DNA from 3 places in the Aurantimicrobium sp. genome. Region 2 is predicted to be linked to each of the others. Evidence: predicted binding sites of a transcription regulator. Region 2 holds the regulator's gene; each other region holds the start of a gene.
The links. Region 2 encodes HrcA, which represses chaperone genes, less so after heat shock. Its sites were predicted from a motif close to TTNGCACTCGNNNNNNNCGAGTGCNAA; they were not measured.
Positions count from the first base shown of each region.

Region 1 (4,930 bases), on a different contig from region 2:
GTGTGGGGAATGCCATAGCCAAAGAAGGTCAGGCCCACCAGGTTGGACACTATGATCAACTGGATGATCGCCACCGGCGTCATCCAAATAGTCTCAATGGTGAGGCCACTGATAGCGTCGACGACACCACCGGTGCGCTTCTTGATTAAGCCATAGAGACCAAAGGACGCCGCCAAGGTCAGTGAGATCCAGGGAATGGTGCCATAGCTCACAGTGAGAACAATGACGGCGACAAAGCTGATACCGACGGCAACCCACTGCAGGGGACGGAGTTTCTCGCGCAGCACCAACACACCCAACACCACCGTGACGATGGGGTTGATGAAGTAGCCGAGCGAAGACTCCACAATCTGGTTACTCAACACCGCGATGATGAAGACCTGCCAGTTGATATAAATCAGCACCGCTGCAACACCGAGAGTAAGCATGAGCTTGCGCTGCGCCATGATGGCGAACAGCTTCTTCCAGTTCCTGGTGACCGCAATCAAGAAGGCACAGAAGATGAGAGAGAACAGGATGCGGTAGCCAACAACTTCAAAGGGGGTAGCCGGCTCCAACATGAGGAAGTACAGCGGGAACAATCCCCATAGGCCATAAGCGCCAAAAGCGTAGAGCAAGCCGGAACGAGAGAGCTTCTCGGGCACAGCAGATGCACCGGGAGAAGACATGGTTCGAGCCTACTCCTGAGCAACCTCTGACTATCCTTTGCAACCAATGAAGTGCTAACAGTGACTAGAAATTTTCATCCAGCTCGCGTATCATTAGAGCAGTGGCGGGCAGTAGCCCTAAGAGCTTGGCAGTGTTCCGGACGGTTCGCGAGCCAGGCTCACACTTTTTAAGTGAGATAAATTACTTCGTCCACAATGGGGCTACTCCTTCTGAGCCAGTCACCACCGCTGTTGAATGACCACGCAACAGCATCGCTCACCCACAGCAGTGGATGTTCGTGAGGACCAACAAGCGAATATTGCAGTGAGGTTTCCTGCGCTAGGAGTATTCCGGCAATCACTCGCCGATCAGCTTGCACGATGGACTCATCACGCTCAATGACTAACGAGAAGATTTCCGAATCTACCGCCATACCAATTAGAGCCTTAAGGCATAAGGCTCGAGCCTCTTTTTCAGAAAGCCCCTGGCAAACAAATACGGTCACACTCAAATCCAATCTGGACATTACAGACAGAATTTCGCGTCTACGGCTGTCGCTCTCACTTTTGAAGTGAAGGCGTCGTTGGCCAGTTTTTAGCAGTTTCCTCAGAGCCTTATCTGAATCTCGGAGTGTGTTGATTTCTGAACTTGTAGCTACCAGAAAATAGCCACGTTCTTTCGATTCATCTACAAAAACTTTGTCTGCCCGCTTGAATGCCATGGCCAGAATTTAGCTCCAACCACTGACACCCATAAGAGTCGTTAAGGGCCTTGTGGATAGTTCAGAAGGTCGCTTAAACAACTGTGGCTCCGGATAAACCGGAGCCACAGTGAGTGCTAAACGAATTTAGCGAACAACAATTGCGAGAACGTCGCGAGCCGAGAGAACGAGGAATTCCTCGCCTGCGTACTTCACTTCGGTTCCGCCGTACTTGGAGTAGATAACCTTGTCACCTTCGGCGATGTCCAGAGGAACACGGTTACCGTTGTCGTCAATGCGGCCGGGGCCTACTGCAACGACAACGCCCTCCTGGGGCTTTTCCTTGGCAGTGTCAGGAATAACGAGACCGGAAGCAGTGGTCTGCTCGGCTTCAACCTGCTTGATAACAATGCGATCTTCGAGCGGCTTGATGGCGACCGACACGGTTGACCTCTTTCTTGAACTAAGTATGGGATTAGCACCCGAACGTATCGAGTGCTAACTACGAGTGTACGGCGTGAACTAGCACTCGCGCAATGTGAGTGCCAGCTCAAGGATTGGTAGGTTTACAACCATGGAGAGCGCTGAACTACGCGAATTACTCACCCCCGAAGGGGTAGCGTTGCTGGATTCTCTTCCTCCCTACACTTCCAGCACAGACGTGCTGAAGATTGTTGCCGGCTTACGCAAAGACGGAAATTCCGCGTCATTAGTGGCCACTGTGCTCACCCAAGCCAAGCTGCGCGGCAAAGCAGTGGCCAAGTTCGGGGACTTTGCCCAGCGCATGCTCTTCACAGAAGCAGGGCTCGAGCAGGCCACCCGGCTTCCCGTTGCTGCTCTTCATGCCGGTCGTTATGTTCGCGCAGGGCTCACAAGCGTAGCCGACCTCGGCTGTGGAATTGGAGCAGATGCATTGGCCTTCGCGGGGGCAGGCCTGCAGGTTCATGCCGTGGATGCTGACGAGGTCACCGCTGCCATCACCACCTACAACCTCTCCCCCTTCCCCGAAGCCAGAGTAAGTCATGGCACGGCTGAAGAAACTGATCTCTCCGATGTGGAGTCGGTCTATCTCGACCCCGCCCGTCGTACCTCCGGCCACACCAACACCAACCGTTTAGCTAACGCAGAGGATTACTCCCCCTCGCTCGACTTCGCATTCGGCTTGGCAGAAAAACTCCCCACCGGCATCAAGCTCGGCCCCGGCTTTGACCGCGACCTTATTCCTGACACTAGTGAAGCTCAATGGATCTCGGTCGGCGGTGACGTAGTTGAGGTGGGACTGTGGTTTGGTCCGCTGAAGCGCGAGGGCATTACCCGCGCAGCTCTGGTGATGAATGCGGACGGACTCCACGAACTCACCGCTGCTGCCGACTCGGCAGATGCCGAAGTGGGAGAACTGGGACAGTATCTCTATGAACCAGACGGTGCTGTTATTCGAGCACGCCTGATCGGTGACTTTGCCAGAAGCATCGGCGCCCACATGCTCGATGAGCACATTGCCTATATGAGCAGTGACGTTGCCGTGAGCACACCCTTTGCCTCCACCTTCGAGGTGGTGCACGAGTTTGCGCTGGATGTGAAGGTGCTGGCTAAGGAACTCAAGTCACGTGGCATTGGCACACTCGAGATCAAGAAGCGCGGTGTAGATATCGATCCCGCAGAGTTCCGAAAGCGCCTGAGTCTTTCCGGTAAGAACAGCGCAACGCTGTTCTTGACCCGCCTCGGCGAGCGCCGGGTGGCAATTCTTGCTCAGCGCCTCTAATACGTAATTGCCAAGATGGCGGTGAGCACAATCACGCCCGAGACAATCTCGACATAGCCCAGCACAACCGCCCACTGAGCGAGTTTCAATCCCCGCTGGTTACTCTTCTTGATTTCGTTGATGGCTTTGTTGCCCAAGATGACAGCGAGCACACCTACGACCAGAAGCAAAACACAGGCAATGGCGACTACCGCCCACGCATTCCAGGTGGCTAAACGTTCTTGGCGTGGTGTGGTCATAGTTCTAATTTAGTAGCCGGTCTTCAGGACATGCTCCAGCATGTCCACGAAGTAGTCTGCTGACTCTTGAGTAATCACAAGTGGTGGTTTGATCTTCAGCACGTTTTGGTAATCACCCGTGGGTTGCATGATGACACCGAGCTCTAACAGGCGATTACAAATCGCTTCTGTTTCTTCAGTCGCAGGCTCAAGGGTTTCGCTGTCTCTGATGAATTCCAGGCCGAGGTAGAGGCCAGAGCCGTGAACCCTGCCCACGATGGGGTAGTTCTCAGAGAGAGCCTGCAGGCGCTGCTTGAGGCGAGTGCCCACCTTCAATGCGTTTTCTTGCAGACCTTCATCTTTGATGATGCCCAAGATGGCCTTGCCAATCTCGCTGGAGACGGGTGAGCCACCTGTAGAAGAGAAGAAGTAGCCCTGAGTGCGATAGCGGTTCGCAATCTCACGGCTGGTGATCACGGCCCCAATGGGGTGACCGCCACCAATGGACTTTGCCACGGCCACGATGTCAGGGATGACACCTTGCTGGTGGAATCCCCAGAACCATTCACCTAAGCGGCCGAAGCCAACCTGGACTTCGTCCGCAATGGCGAGGCCGCCCTGTGCACGAACAGCGTCATAGACCTGCTTGAGATACCCATCGGGCAGAGCAACACCGCCGGCGTTCCCGAAGTAGGACTCACAGATGAAACCGGCAATGGGTTTGCCAATACCCTCAATCACCTTGACGGCCTCGGGGCCATACTTCACGGCATCCACGCCGCGGTGAATACCGCGGTAGGAGTTGGCCGCATCCACGGTGTGGATCCAGTCAGGGCGAGTACTCAACGCATTGGGGTTATCTGCAATAGAAGTTGACACGGCATCGCTGGCATAGGTCCAGCCGTGATACGACTCTCGCATGCAGACAATGTCTGGTCGACTTGTGTAGGCCATGGCAAGACGCAGGGCAAGGTCCACTGCTTCCGAACCCGAGTTCACAAAGAAGACGGTGTCGAGCTCAGGCGGCAGCGTCTCGGTAATCATCTCGGCGTATTCGGTAATCGCGTGATAGTTGAAACGCGAGTTGGTGTTGAGTAGGCGCATTTGATTCGCTGCTGCCTTCACCACACGAGGGTGGGCGTGGCCCACCGAGGAGACGTTGTTCACCATGTCGAGATAAACCCGACCGTTGGTGTCCATGAGGTATTCACGCCAACCACGTTCCATCTGTGGTGGGCGCTGGTAGTAGTGCTCCTGCACTTCAGCCAGAACATGTTCGCGGCGCTCGAGAAGTAGCTCAGGGTCAGCGACGTGGCCCATCTCGATGCCGAGTGCCTCGGTGGGGTCACCCAGCAAGCTGCGCCACCCGGTTGCCAGTTCTGCTGTTACCCACGAAGGAATCTCAACGCCCTCGAAGAGAGGAGAAACAGTGATGGCTTTGCGGGCAGGGAGAGTAGTTCCGCTGATTCCCTCAGCGGAGAAAGAAACACTGTGGCCGTCCACCGTCACGGTGAGAACACCAGGCTGTGTTTCAACTGAAACCGGTGAAGAAATCTCTGTGGCCTCAGCCAGCCAGATGGTGGCGTGGGTGGGGATGACATC
Region 1 covers NZ_JAVWTF010000018.1:20,718-25,647, forward strand. Annotated here, with positions in the region: gene rarD (EamA family transporter RarD) at 1-668, opposite strand, end outside; gene RR877_RS05420 (hypothetical protein) at 836-1,081, opposite strand; gene groES (co-chaperone GroES) at 1,496-1,792, opposite strand; gene RR877_RS05430 (class I SAM-dependent methyltransferase) at 1,923-3,110, shown strand; gene RR877_RS05435 (DUF4190 domain-containing protein) at 3,107-3,349, opposite strand; gene RR877_RS05440 (aminotransferase) at 3,359-4,930, opposite strand, start outside.
Region 1: a site for HrcA is predicted at 1,871-1,897, ahead of groES (co-chaperone GroES). Genes of this name have one in related genera too.

Region 2 (4,930 bases):
GTGGAGAAGATGTCTCCAAAATCACTGAAGCCCCCTCCACCACCAAATCCTGCTTGAGGTCCAAGGTCATACTGTTGACGTTGAACAGGGTCACTCAGCACCTCATAGGCGTGAGTAACCAGCTTGAACTTCTCCTGTGAGGTCTCGTCAGGGTTTACATCTGGGTGCAGTTCACGCGCTAGACGTCGATACGCCTTCTTAATATCTTCTGGGCTCGCGTCACGAGAGACACCGAGCACGTCGTAATGATCAGCCACGAAGGCAATCTCCTTTGGTTTGAACGTTATTGAGCGTCAAGGACGCGTGTGAGGTATCGAGCAACTGCCCGAATTGAAGCGATGTTGTTGGAATAATCCATACGAGTAGGACCAAGCAGACCTAGAGTCGCTGACTCCCCAGCGGAGGTGTATCCCGTGGCGAGAAGACTTGTTTGCTCTAAACCAGAATTACTGTGTTCCCGACCAATGCTGACAGCCACCTCGTGAGCGTCAGCCTTCATCTCGGTCAGGAGCTTGAGAAGGATGACCTGCTCTTCAATTGCATCAAGCACAGGATAAATACTGCCGTGGAAATCTTCCTCAGTACGCACCAAATTAGCGGTACCCGCCATAACCAACTTCTGCTGTCGATTTGCTTGGATGCTGTCACTCAGCGCAGAAGCAATGTGGCTTGTTGCAGAAGACAGGTGCGGAGAAACCGATGTGGACAAAGAAACAACTGATTCAGCAAGTTCTGTGAGAAGCTTTCCCGCAACTTGAGCATTGATTGTTGAGCGAAGCTCTGACAAGTCTGCTTCTGTCAGGTCAGTTTCGAGATCGAGCAATCTCTGTTCGACGCGGCCATTATCGGTGATGACAATACAGAGCGCGCGTAGATTCCCGAGTGAGACGAGTTCGATATGACGAACACGAGTTGCTCCCAGAGTGGGGTATTGAACTATTGCAACCTGGTTTGTGAGCTGCGAAAGAAGACGAACCGTTCGCCCGAGGAGTTCATCAAAATCTACTGATTCATCGAGAAAGTGATCGATGGCCTGTTTCTGAGCAGTACTGATGTGCTTGACCTCAGCAAGATGGTCAACGAAGAGTCGATAGCCCTTATCAGTTGGAACTCGACCGCTCGAGGTGTGGGGAGCAACAATGAGCTCTTCTTCCTCCAGCAGGGCCATGTCGTTGCGAATGGTTGCTGCAGAAACACCAAATTGATGACGATCCACAATTGCTTTGGAACCTACTGGTTCTCGTGAAGATACATAGTCCTGAACAATTGCTCGAAGGACTTCAAGACCGCGTTGAGAAACCATGCAATCCTCCTTCAATTCATCGCTGGCACTCGACCATTCTGAGTGCTAATACTACCGCGAGTTAGCCCAGTCTGCTGAGTTAGGAGAAGGTAAGCCTGCGCACAACTTCATCTGCACGAAGTCGTCCTGCAACAGTAAGCACGAGGTTGTGTTTGAGCGCGAAATGACCGTCAATAAGTCCATCAGCGATGAGTCCAGCAACTATTTCCGGTTCGAATTCGAGGGTAGAAATCCCCTCACGAATTCGACTACCCAGAAGTACTCGTTCGAGTGCAACCGCTTCCACATCGGGTTGTTCCCACCCTGCAGCAGGTGATTGACCCAGAGCAAGACGTTGAGCATAAGCAGCTGGGTGCTTCAGATTCCAAAACCTGGTTCCGCCAATATGTGAATGAGCTCCTGGTCCGTAACCCCACCAATCGTTTCCTTGCCAGTAGGTGAGGTTGTGAACCGAGCGTTGCTCTAAAGACTTTGACCAGTTACTGACTTCGTACCACTGAAAACCAGCAGCTTTAAGAAGTTCATCAGCTAATTCATACATATCGGCTTCGAGATCGTCATCCGGTACTGGCAATTCACAACGACGTATCCGTCGCTCAAGAGCTGTACCGTCTTCGACAATGAGCGCGTAGGCAGAAATATGCCCAGTATTCAGTGAGATTGCTGCTTCCAGAGATTGGCGCCATTGATCAAGCGTCTCCCCTGGCGTTCCATAAATGAGGTCAATACTGACTTCTAAGCCAACTTCATGTGCTGCCTGGACTGCGGCGGAAACAGAAGCTGGGTTGTGCGTTCGGTCGAGAGTTGCCAATACAGAGGGAACAGCTGATTGCATCCCTAAGCTGAGGCGTGTAAATCCAGCTTCAGCAAGAATTTCCACATATTCAGGAGTTATCGTGTCAGGGTTCGCTTCGGTAGTGATTTCAGCACATGGTTCAAGTCCATGTTCGTTGCGCACCAGCTCGAGTGCCCTCACAAGATCTGTTGCCGGGAGGATGGTTGGTGTTCCTCCCCCAAAAAACACTGATGTGAGCGGTCTCTTTGGCACACCTGCACGAGTCAACACTGACCCAGAGAGTTCTATCTCACGAGAAAGCTCATCGATATATGTCGATTGTGAGGTTCCTCGGAGTTCTGAAGCGGTGTAGGTATTGAAATCGCAGTATCCGCAACGCACACGACAAAACGGAACGTGAATATATGCACTCATGGTGCGACTGTCGGCACCGACATTGACTCCACGTGGCAATGATCCATCAGCTGGCATGTCATTGCCTTCCGGCAGCAGCCCAGCCATGGTTTATGCAGTACGTGCAGGAAGTAAAGAGCGAACGTATTGACGACGCTGGAGCCACTGACGCAAACGAATCAAAGGTGTGAGGTAGAAATACTTCCTACCCTCTGCAATGGCGGTCACAGACCGAACGACAGACCACACAGAATCGTCGTCACGCCATTCAACGCTAAAGAATTCTTCACCGATGACCGGTTCGTAGTCCAAAGTGCCGAGGGCATAACCCATGCGTCGTTCTTCACGAACAACATAGATGACGCGGTGACTTGTTGTGAGCTCAGAGGGACTCCACAACTTGGCAAGTTCAACAGTCGTACCAGCGGATAAATAGGGGGTTCCATCTGGAGCAAATAATTGATCCAATGCATCGGCAGTTGGAGGTAAGGGGGCACCAAACTCGTTGAAGAGCAATCCGTTATACCCCTCGGAGTGTGCTTCATTGACTGAGACGACCTCGAGATGTGAGCCTTTGGGAACTCCCCAGGTCATCAAAGCAGCTGTTGCCGTGTCAAAACGTTCTTGACCGCTTCCGAGGCGAAATTCAGACTGTGCTGAACGAAAACCAGCTGGTGGGAAGACGAGAACATCTGCTGCCTGCGTCGCGCCGACTGAGCCATAGCTCACGGCGCGATCCCCACTGAAATTGGATCGGCGTTGTGTTTCAGACATTATTTCTTTTTCACTTCTTCATCGCCTTGAAGCGCAGCAATGAAGGCTTCTTGTGGAACCTCAACGCGACCGACCATCTTCATGCGCTTCTTACCTTCCTTCTGCTTTTCCAGAAGTTTGCGCTTACGGGTGATGTCACCGCCGTAGCACTTAGCAAGAACGTCTTTACGAATAGCAGAAATGGTTTCGCGGGCAATGATTCGCGCACCAATAGCTGCCTGAATAGGGACTTCAAACTGTTGACGAGGAATGAGCTTCTTCAGTCGCTCCGTCATCATGAGGCCATAGGCATACGCCTTGTCCTTGTGAACAATCGCACTAAATGCGTCTACTTGTTCACCCTGGAGAAGAATGTCTACCTTGACGAGGTCAGAGTCCTGTTCACCAGCTTCTTCATAGTCCAGGGAGGCATACCCTTGGGTGCGACTCTTGAGGTGGTCGAAGAAGTCAAACACGATCTCTCCCAGAGGAATCTCGTATTTCATCTCAACACGGTCTTCTCCGAAGTACTCCATGCCCAGCAGGTTTCCGCGGCGACTCTGGCACAGCTCCATGATGGTGCCAACGTAATCCTTAGGAGTCAAAATACCTGCGCGCACCAAAGGCTCAGAAACTCGAGTGATCTTTCCGGAAGGGTACTCACTCGGGTTGGTGACGGTGACGGTCTTTTTGTCCTCGGTCGTGACCTCGTACGGCACAGACGGCGCTGTGGCAATGAGGTCGAGTCCAAACTCTCGTTCGAGGCGCTCAGTAATGATCTCGAGGTGAAGGAGCCCGAGGAATCCACAACGGAACCCAAATCCCAGTGCAACAGAGGTCTCTGGTTCATAGTTCAGCGAAGCGTCAGAAAGCTTGAGCTTGTCTAGGGCTTCACGCAAAACGGGGTAATCCGAACCGTCAATGGGATAGAGACCGGAGAAGACCATGGCCTTCGGGTCGGTGTAACCCGGAAGAGCTTCTGTTGCGGGCTTAGCAAAGTCAGTAACGGTGTCACCGACCTTGGACTGACGGACATCTTTCACGCCAGTGATGAGATAACCCACTTCTCCCACACCAAGGCCCTGGGAAGGGATGGGTTCAGGTGAACTCACCCCGATTTCGATGAGTTCGTGAGATGCCTTGGTGCTCATCATCTGAATACGTTGTCGGGGCTTGAGAGCTCCATCAATAACACGAACGTAGGTAATCACTCCGCGATATGCGTCGTAGACGGAGTCAAAAATCATGGCGCGAGCAGGAGCATCTGCATTGCCGACAGGTGCTGGTATCTTCTCCACTACGAGGTCCAGCAATTCCGCAACACCCATGCCTGTCTTACCTGAGACACGCAGGACGTCTTCTGGCTTGCCACCAATGAGATCTGCCAGTTCTTTGGCATATTTCTCTGGGTCAGCAGCAGGAAGATCAATCTTGTTGAGCACTGGAATGATGGTGAGGTCATTCTCCATCGCCAGATACAAGTTTGCGAGAGTCTGCGCTTCAATTCCCTGTGCTGCATCGACAAGAAGAATTGCACCTTCACACGCAGCCAAAGAACGGCTGACTTCATAGGTGAAGTCAACGTGACCGGGTGTATCAATCATGTTGAGGGCAAAGGTCTCACCATTGAGTTCCCAGGGCATACGAACTGCCTGGCTCTTGATGGTGATGCCACGTTCACGTTC
Region 2 covers NZ_JAVWTF010000025.1:23-4,952, forward strand. Annotated here, with positions in the region: partial or broken gene RR877_RS06370 (DnaJ domain-containing protein) at 1-257, opposite strand, end outside; gene hrcA (heat-inducible transcriptional repressor HrcA) at 284-1,303, opposite strand; gene hemW (radical SAM family heme chaperone HemW) at 1,383-2,600, opposite strand; gene RR877_RS06385 (DUF1990 family protein) at 2,604-3,266, opposite strand; gene lepA (translation elongation factor 4) at 3,266-4,930, opposite strand, start outside.

Region 3 (4,930 bases), on a different contig from region 2:
AGGAGCTTCAATAGCTACCTTCACAATGTTTGCACCGGTTGCTTCGTCACCAGTCAGCGAGAGCTTCTCGAAAGCAGTCTTGCCAGCCTGGATCAGTGCAACACCACCGCCGGGGACGATGCCCTCTTCAACAGCAGCCTTAGCGTTACGGACAGCGTCCTCAATACGGTGCTTGCGCTCCTTGAGTTCAACTTCAGTAGCGGCACCAGCCTTGATCACTGCAACACCACCGGCGAGCTTAGCCAGGCGCTCCTGGAGCTTCTCGCGGTCGTAGTCGGAGTCGGTGTTGTCGATCTCGGCACGGATCTGAGCTACGCGGCCAGCAATCTGGTCTGCGTCGCCAGCACCCTCAACGATGGTGGTCTCGTCCTTGGTGATAACAACCTTGCGAGCCTTACCCAGCATGTCGAGCTCAACGTTCTCGAGCTTGAGGCCGACCTCTTCAGCGATGACCTGACCACCGGTGAGGATGGCGATGTCCTGAAGCATGGCCTTGCGGCGGTCACCGAAACCAGGAGCCTTGACGGCTACCGACTTGAAGATGCCACGGATCTTGTTGACCACGAGGGTTGCGAGAGCTTCGCCATCGACGTCTTCCGCGATGATGAGCAGCTGCTTGCCGGTCTGGATGACCTTGTCCACGATGGGCAGCAGGTCCTTGATGTTGGAAACCTTGCTGTTCACGATGAGGATGTAGGGGTCCTCGAATACTGCTTCCTGACGCTCGGGGTCAGTCACGAAGTAAGCGGAGAGGTAACCCTTGTCGAAGCGCATACCTTCGGTGAGCTCGAGCTCGGTGCCGAAAGCGTTGGACTCCTCAACGGTGACCACACCTTCCTTACCGACCTTGTCGATAGCTTCAGCAATCAGTGCGCCGATCTCGGGGTCAGCAGCGGAGATAGAAGCGGTAGCTGCGATCTCTTCCTTGGTCTCAACTTCCTTAGCGTTGTTGATGAGTTCCTCGGAAACAGCTGCAACAGCCTTCTCAATACCGCGCTTGAGCGAAATGGGGTCTGCGCCAGCAGCTACGTTGCGAAGACCTTCGCGAACGAGTGCCTGAGCGAGAACGGTAGCAGTGGTTGTTCCATCACCAGCGACGTCATCAGTCTTCTTGGCAACTTCCTTAACCAGCTCTGCGCCGATCTTTTCGAATGGGTCGTCCAGTTCGATTTCCTTCGCGATGGACACACCATCGTTAGTAATCGTGGGGGCGCCCCACTTCTTTTCGAGGACGACGTTGCGTCCGCGTGGGCCAAGGGTGACCTTGACGGTGTCAGCAAGGATGTTCAGACCGCACTCTAGACCGCGACGTGCCTCTTCATCAAAAGCAATGATTTTTGCCATGGTTGTTTTTCGTCCCTCCCGGACGTCAGAAATACTGCAGGGATTAGCACTCAATTCAATCGAGTGCTAACTCAATATTGGCACTCTCCTGCACCGAGTGCAAGTGCGTACGCGGTCAGCGAAAGCATGAAGCCCACCCTCGCTGGGGTGGGCTTCATGCAGTAACTCGACAGAGCTAGCCGGCAATGTTGACAGTGCCACCTGAGACATACGACTCAAGCGGAACCATCTCGATCCAGGTGTTACCAGGAGCCAGGCGAATAGTCACGCCATTGTCACCCTTGAACACGATGGGAGCCGCAGTTGCTGCCTTGCTCCAAGTGCCGTGAACGACCTTGCCGCCGCTAAGAACGAAGAGTTCACCCGAGTCGACCATGCGGGTACGGGGAACGCCGACGAACTCATCCACGTTCACGCGCATAATGACGACGTTGGCAGCAGAAAGCTGAGCTCCGGTGAGGTCAAGGTCAGGACCTTCCCACTGGGTGCGCAGGTAACGACCAGCACCGTCATAGGTCCAGGTGTTGTCAGAAGAGTTGCTAAAGATGCTTTGAACAGAGGTTGCGGGAGTTCCGTCAAGAACCGCAGTCGAGGTTGCCAGCGTTCCGGAGTATGCCCACTGCTGTGCAGGAGCGGCAAGACCAGGGTTAGCCGCAATGACTTCCTGTGCGTGCAGCATCAGGTTGTAGGGAGCAACGTTGTAGTCGTTGCGGTACATCGCAGGATCGTTCTCGGTGACGTTGACCAAGCCGGTGTCAACGGCAAGGTCACGGGTTTCCTGAGCGCCATAACCGGAGTACGCAATGATGCCGCCAAAGGGGGCAGCAATGTCTGCGTCCATGGGGCGCAATGAGCGGACAGGACCCACGCTGACGGGAACGTTCGAGTTCCAGATGCTCACGTAACGGGTGATGCCACCCTCCACGATTTCTTCGAAGACCACGTCAGCCTGGTTGAGGCCATCCTGTGGCTCACACGCAAAGACGTTACAGATCTTCACAGACAGCGCAGGTCCCACAGCAGTGCCTTCGGCTAGTGCCACACCGGTCAGGGGTGCATAAGCAATGGGCGCCGGCGCCTTATAGGTCGACTTGTAGTCAGGAGTTGCTGGGCCGCTGGCACCGCCAGAACAGGCCGCCAAGCCGAGCGCCAAAGCACTCGCAGCTGCTACACCAACAACACGGGAAAGAGTTCGCGAAAAAGTAGTCACGGGCAAAGACTAACGCCGCCCACATTCGTGGACGGCGTTAGCTCGGGCGTGCCCGAATATTACGAGGCTTTAAGCCAGTCGAACCGACTCAGCCTGAGGACCCTTGTTTCCGGTACCGATTTCGAAAACAACCTTCTGACCCTCTTCGAGGACCTTGTAGCCGTTCATGTCGATAGCGGAGTAGTGGACGAATACGTCCTGCTCGTCGCCGTCTACGGTTACAAAACCGTAGCCCTTTTCAGCGTTGAACCACTTAACGGTTCCAGTGGCCATGTGTAACTCCAATTGCAGTATCCCAACCGACACACACAAATCGCTTGTGCCGTTGGTCTCACACTACTGGGGAATAGCACAAAACAGTTAGCCTTACCTAACTTTTAAGTGTCGCGATATGACAACGATTTAGCCGGCGTGGTCCTGTCCCACAACCAAAGTGAGTTGTGCGGAGCTCTCAATGTACTTATCGGTGAGCTTAATTTCGCCGTATCCCAGAGTCTGGGCAAGGCCTCGGGCAGCACCTTCCAGGGTGGGGTTGCCGTAGTAGATAAAGGTTTTCTCTGCCCTTTCACTGGCGTTGGACTTGGCTCCAACGGTCCAGCCTTCGGCAGCAATCTGGTCACCCACGGCGGTGGCAATACCGGTTTCACCGGTGGCGTTCAGCACGTTAACGACCGAAGCAGGATCAACCGTCGGAGCAGCAGTAGCTTTCGGCGTAGCTGAAGCTGCCGCCGTGGGTAAGGCGAAGATACTCTCGAAATCCTTCATACTGATGCTGTCGCTCGTGACGATGAGTGTTCCCACACCGCCCACGACAAGAACACCGGTGGCCAAAGCTGCCCAGGCGAATGGAACAAAGCCTGCACCACGGCGCTTAGGCGCACGGTGAACACCACGACGCTCCCCACCGGGGGTCAGGTCGTCGAACTGGTCGCGCTCTGTTTTCTCAGCCATGGTTCTATTCTTTCAGTTCTTTTCTGATGAATCAGGGTTAACCCGCTTCTGACGTGAGCTGCGACGGTCATCCCGGACGCGCTGCAGCCGTTTCACCAGCATGGGGTCGTAGGCCAATGCAGCTTCTGAATCCATCAGCTTGCCCAGTACTTGGTAATACCGAGCAGGAGACAAACCGAAGGTTTGTCGAATAGCGTCCTCTTTGGCACCGGGGTGCTGCCACCATTCACGCTCAAAGTCGAGAATGGCACGATCACGCTCGTCAAACACGGGCCGACTATGGGACTCGAACCCACAACCCCCGCTTTACAAGAGCGGTGCGCTACCAATTGCGCCAAGTCGGCTTGCGTGAGGTGAAACTCACCTCACTACCCGTTAATCCTAACCTGCGGCTGGAGTAGCGGGAGTTGTGGAAGCTGACTCACCAGCAACCTGAGTTACGAATGCCAAGAATTCCTTTGGATCCACAATCGAACCGGTGTACACCTTGCCGTTGACCAAGATGGTGGGGGTTCCCACGCCAGCAGCGCCGGAGTCCTTTGCAGCCTGGGTCATGGGTCCAGTGAGTGCGTAATCGGTGGCCTGAGTCGCCCAGGGGACAAAGGTCTTGTCCTTGATGCACTTGGCAATCTTGGATTGGTTCTGTGGCTTCTGTGCGTCAATCAACGCCGTGATCTCATCATCGTTGAGACCAGGAGTACCTTCTTGTGGCTGGTTAGCGTAGAAAGCCTGGTTGACCTTCCAGAAGGTGTCGGGCGAGTAGTTCGCTACACACGCAGCTGCTGCAGTCGAACGAATCGAGTACTTGGTTCCAGCAGACTGGTTGGCCAACATACCGATGGGGTGAAGCTCCAGCGTTGCTGCACCAGCCTCAACCAGTGTCTGCAACTGTTCTGCGTTAGCAGCATCAAATGCCTGACATGCAGGGCACAGGTAGTCCTGGTAAACCTCGATGGCCACGGTGGACGAACCAGGCATAGGAAGATTAGCCACTGGGTCAGCACCTGGGGAACCTGCTTCGCTCAACACTGCAGCCATGTTGGCACCGCTGAGAACGATTCCATCGCTGGCCATATTGGCAGGGCGAGGACCTTCCTTGGGTGCCGAGGTGGCAATGGTTGAGATGAAGAGGGCAGCGATAGCAATGACCGCAACGGCAACTCCACCTTGAATAAAGAGTTTGCGACGCTTGTCGTTCTTGTGCTGTTGTTCGCGAAGTTCTTTAGCCTTCGCACGAGCAGCTTCACGCTGCTGGTTTCGAGTAGGTCGGTTGCCGTGGGATCCGGTGCTCATTCTCGTTTTCTCCAATATGTGGGGGACGTAATTCGACGTAGGTCAACACGTAACAAAGAAGATTACGTGTGAACGCTGGGAAATTGCTAAACGCCAGCTGAGCGCAGGCGTGCTACTTCATAGAGAGCAACG
Region 3 covers NZ_JAVWTF010000015.1:31,824-36,753, reverse strand. Annotated here, with positions in the region: gene groL (chaperonin GroEL) at 1-1,344, opposite strand, end outside; gene RR877_RS04895 (DUF3048 domain-containing protein) at 1,520-2,554, opposite strand; gene RR877_RS04890 (cold-shock protein) at 2,624-2,827, opposite strand; gene RR877_RS04885 (LytR C-terminal domain-containing protein) at 2,957-3,505, opposite strand; gene RR877_RS04880 (DUF3263 domain-containing protein) at 3,518-3,775, opposite strand; tRNA gene RR877_RS04875 (tRNA-Thr) at 3,777-3,849, opposite strand; gene RR877_RS04870 (thioredoxin domain-containing protein) at 3,887-4,798, opposite strand; gene rlmB (23S rRNA (guanosine(2251)-2'-O)-methyltransferase RlmB) at 4,885-4,930, opposite strand, start outside.
Region 3: a site for HrcA is predicted at 1,388-1,414, ahead of groL (chaperonin GroEL). Genes of this name have one in related genera too.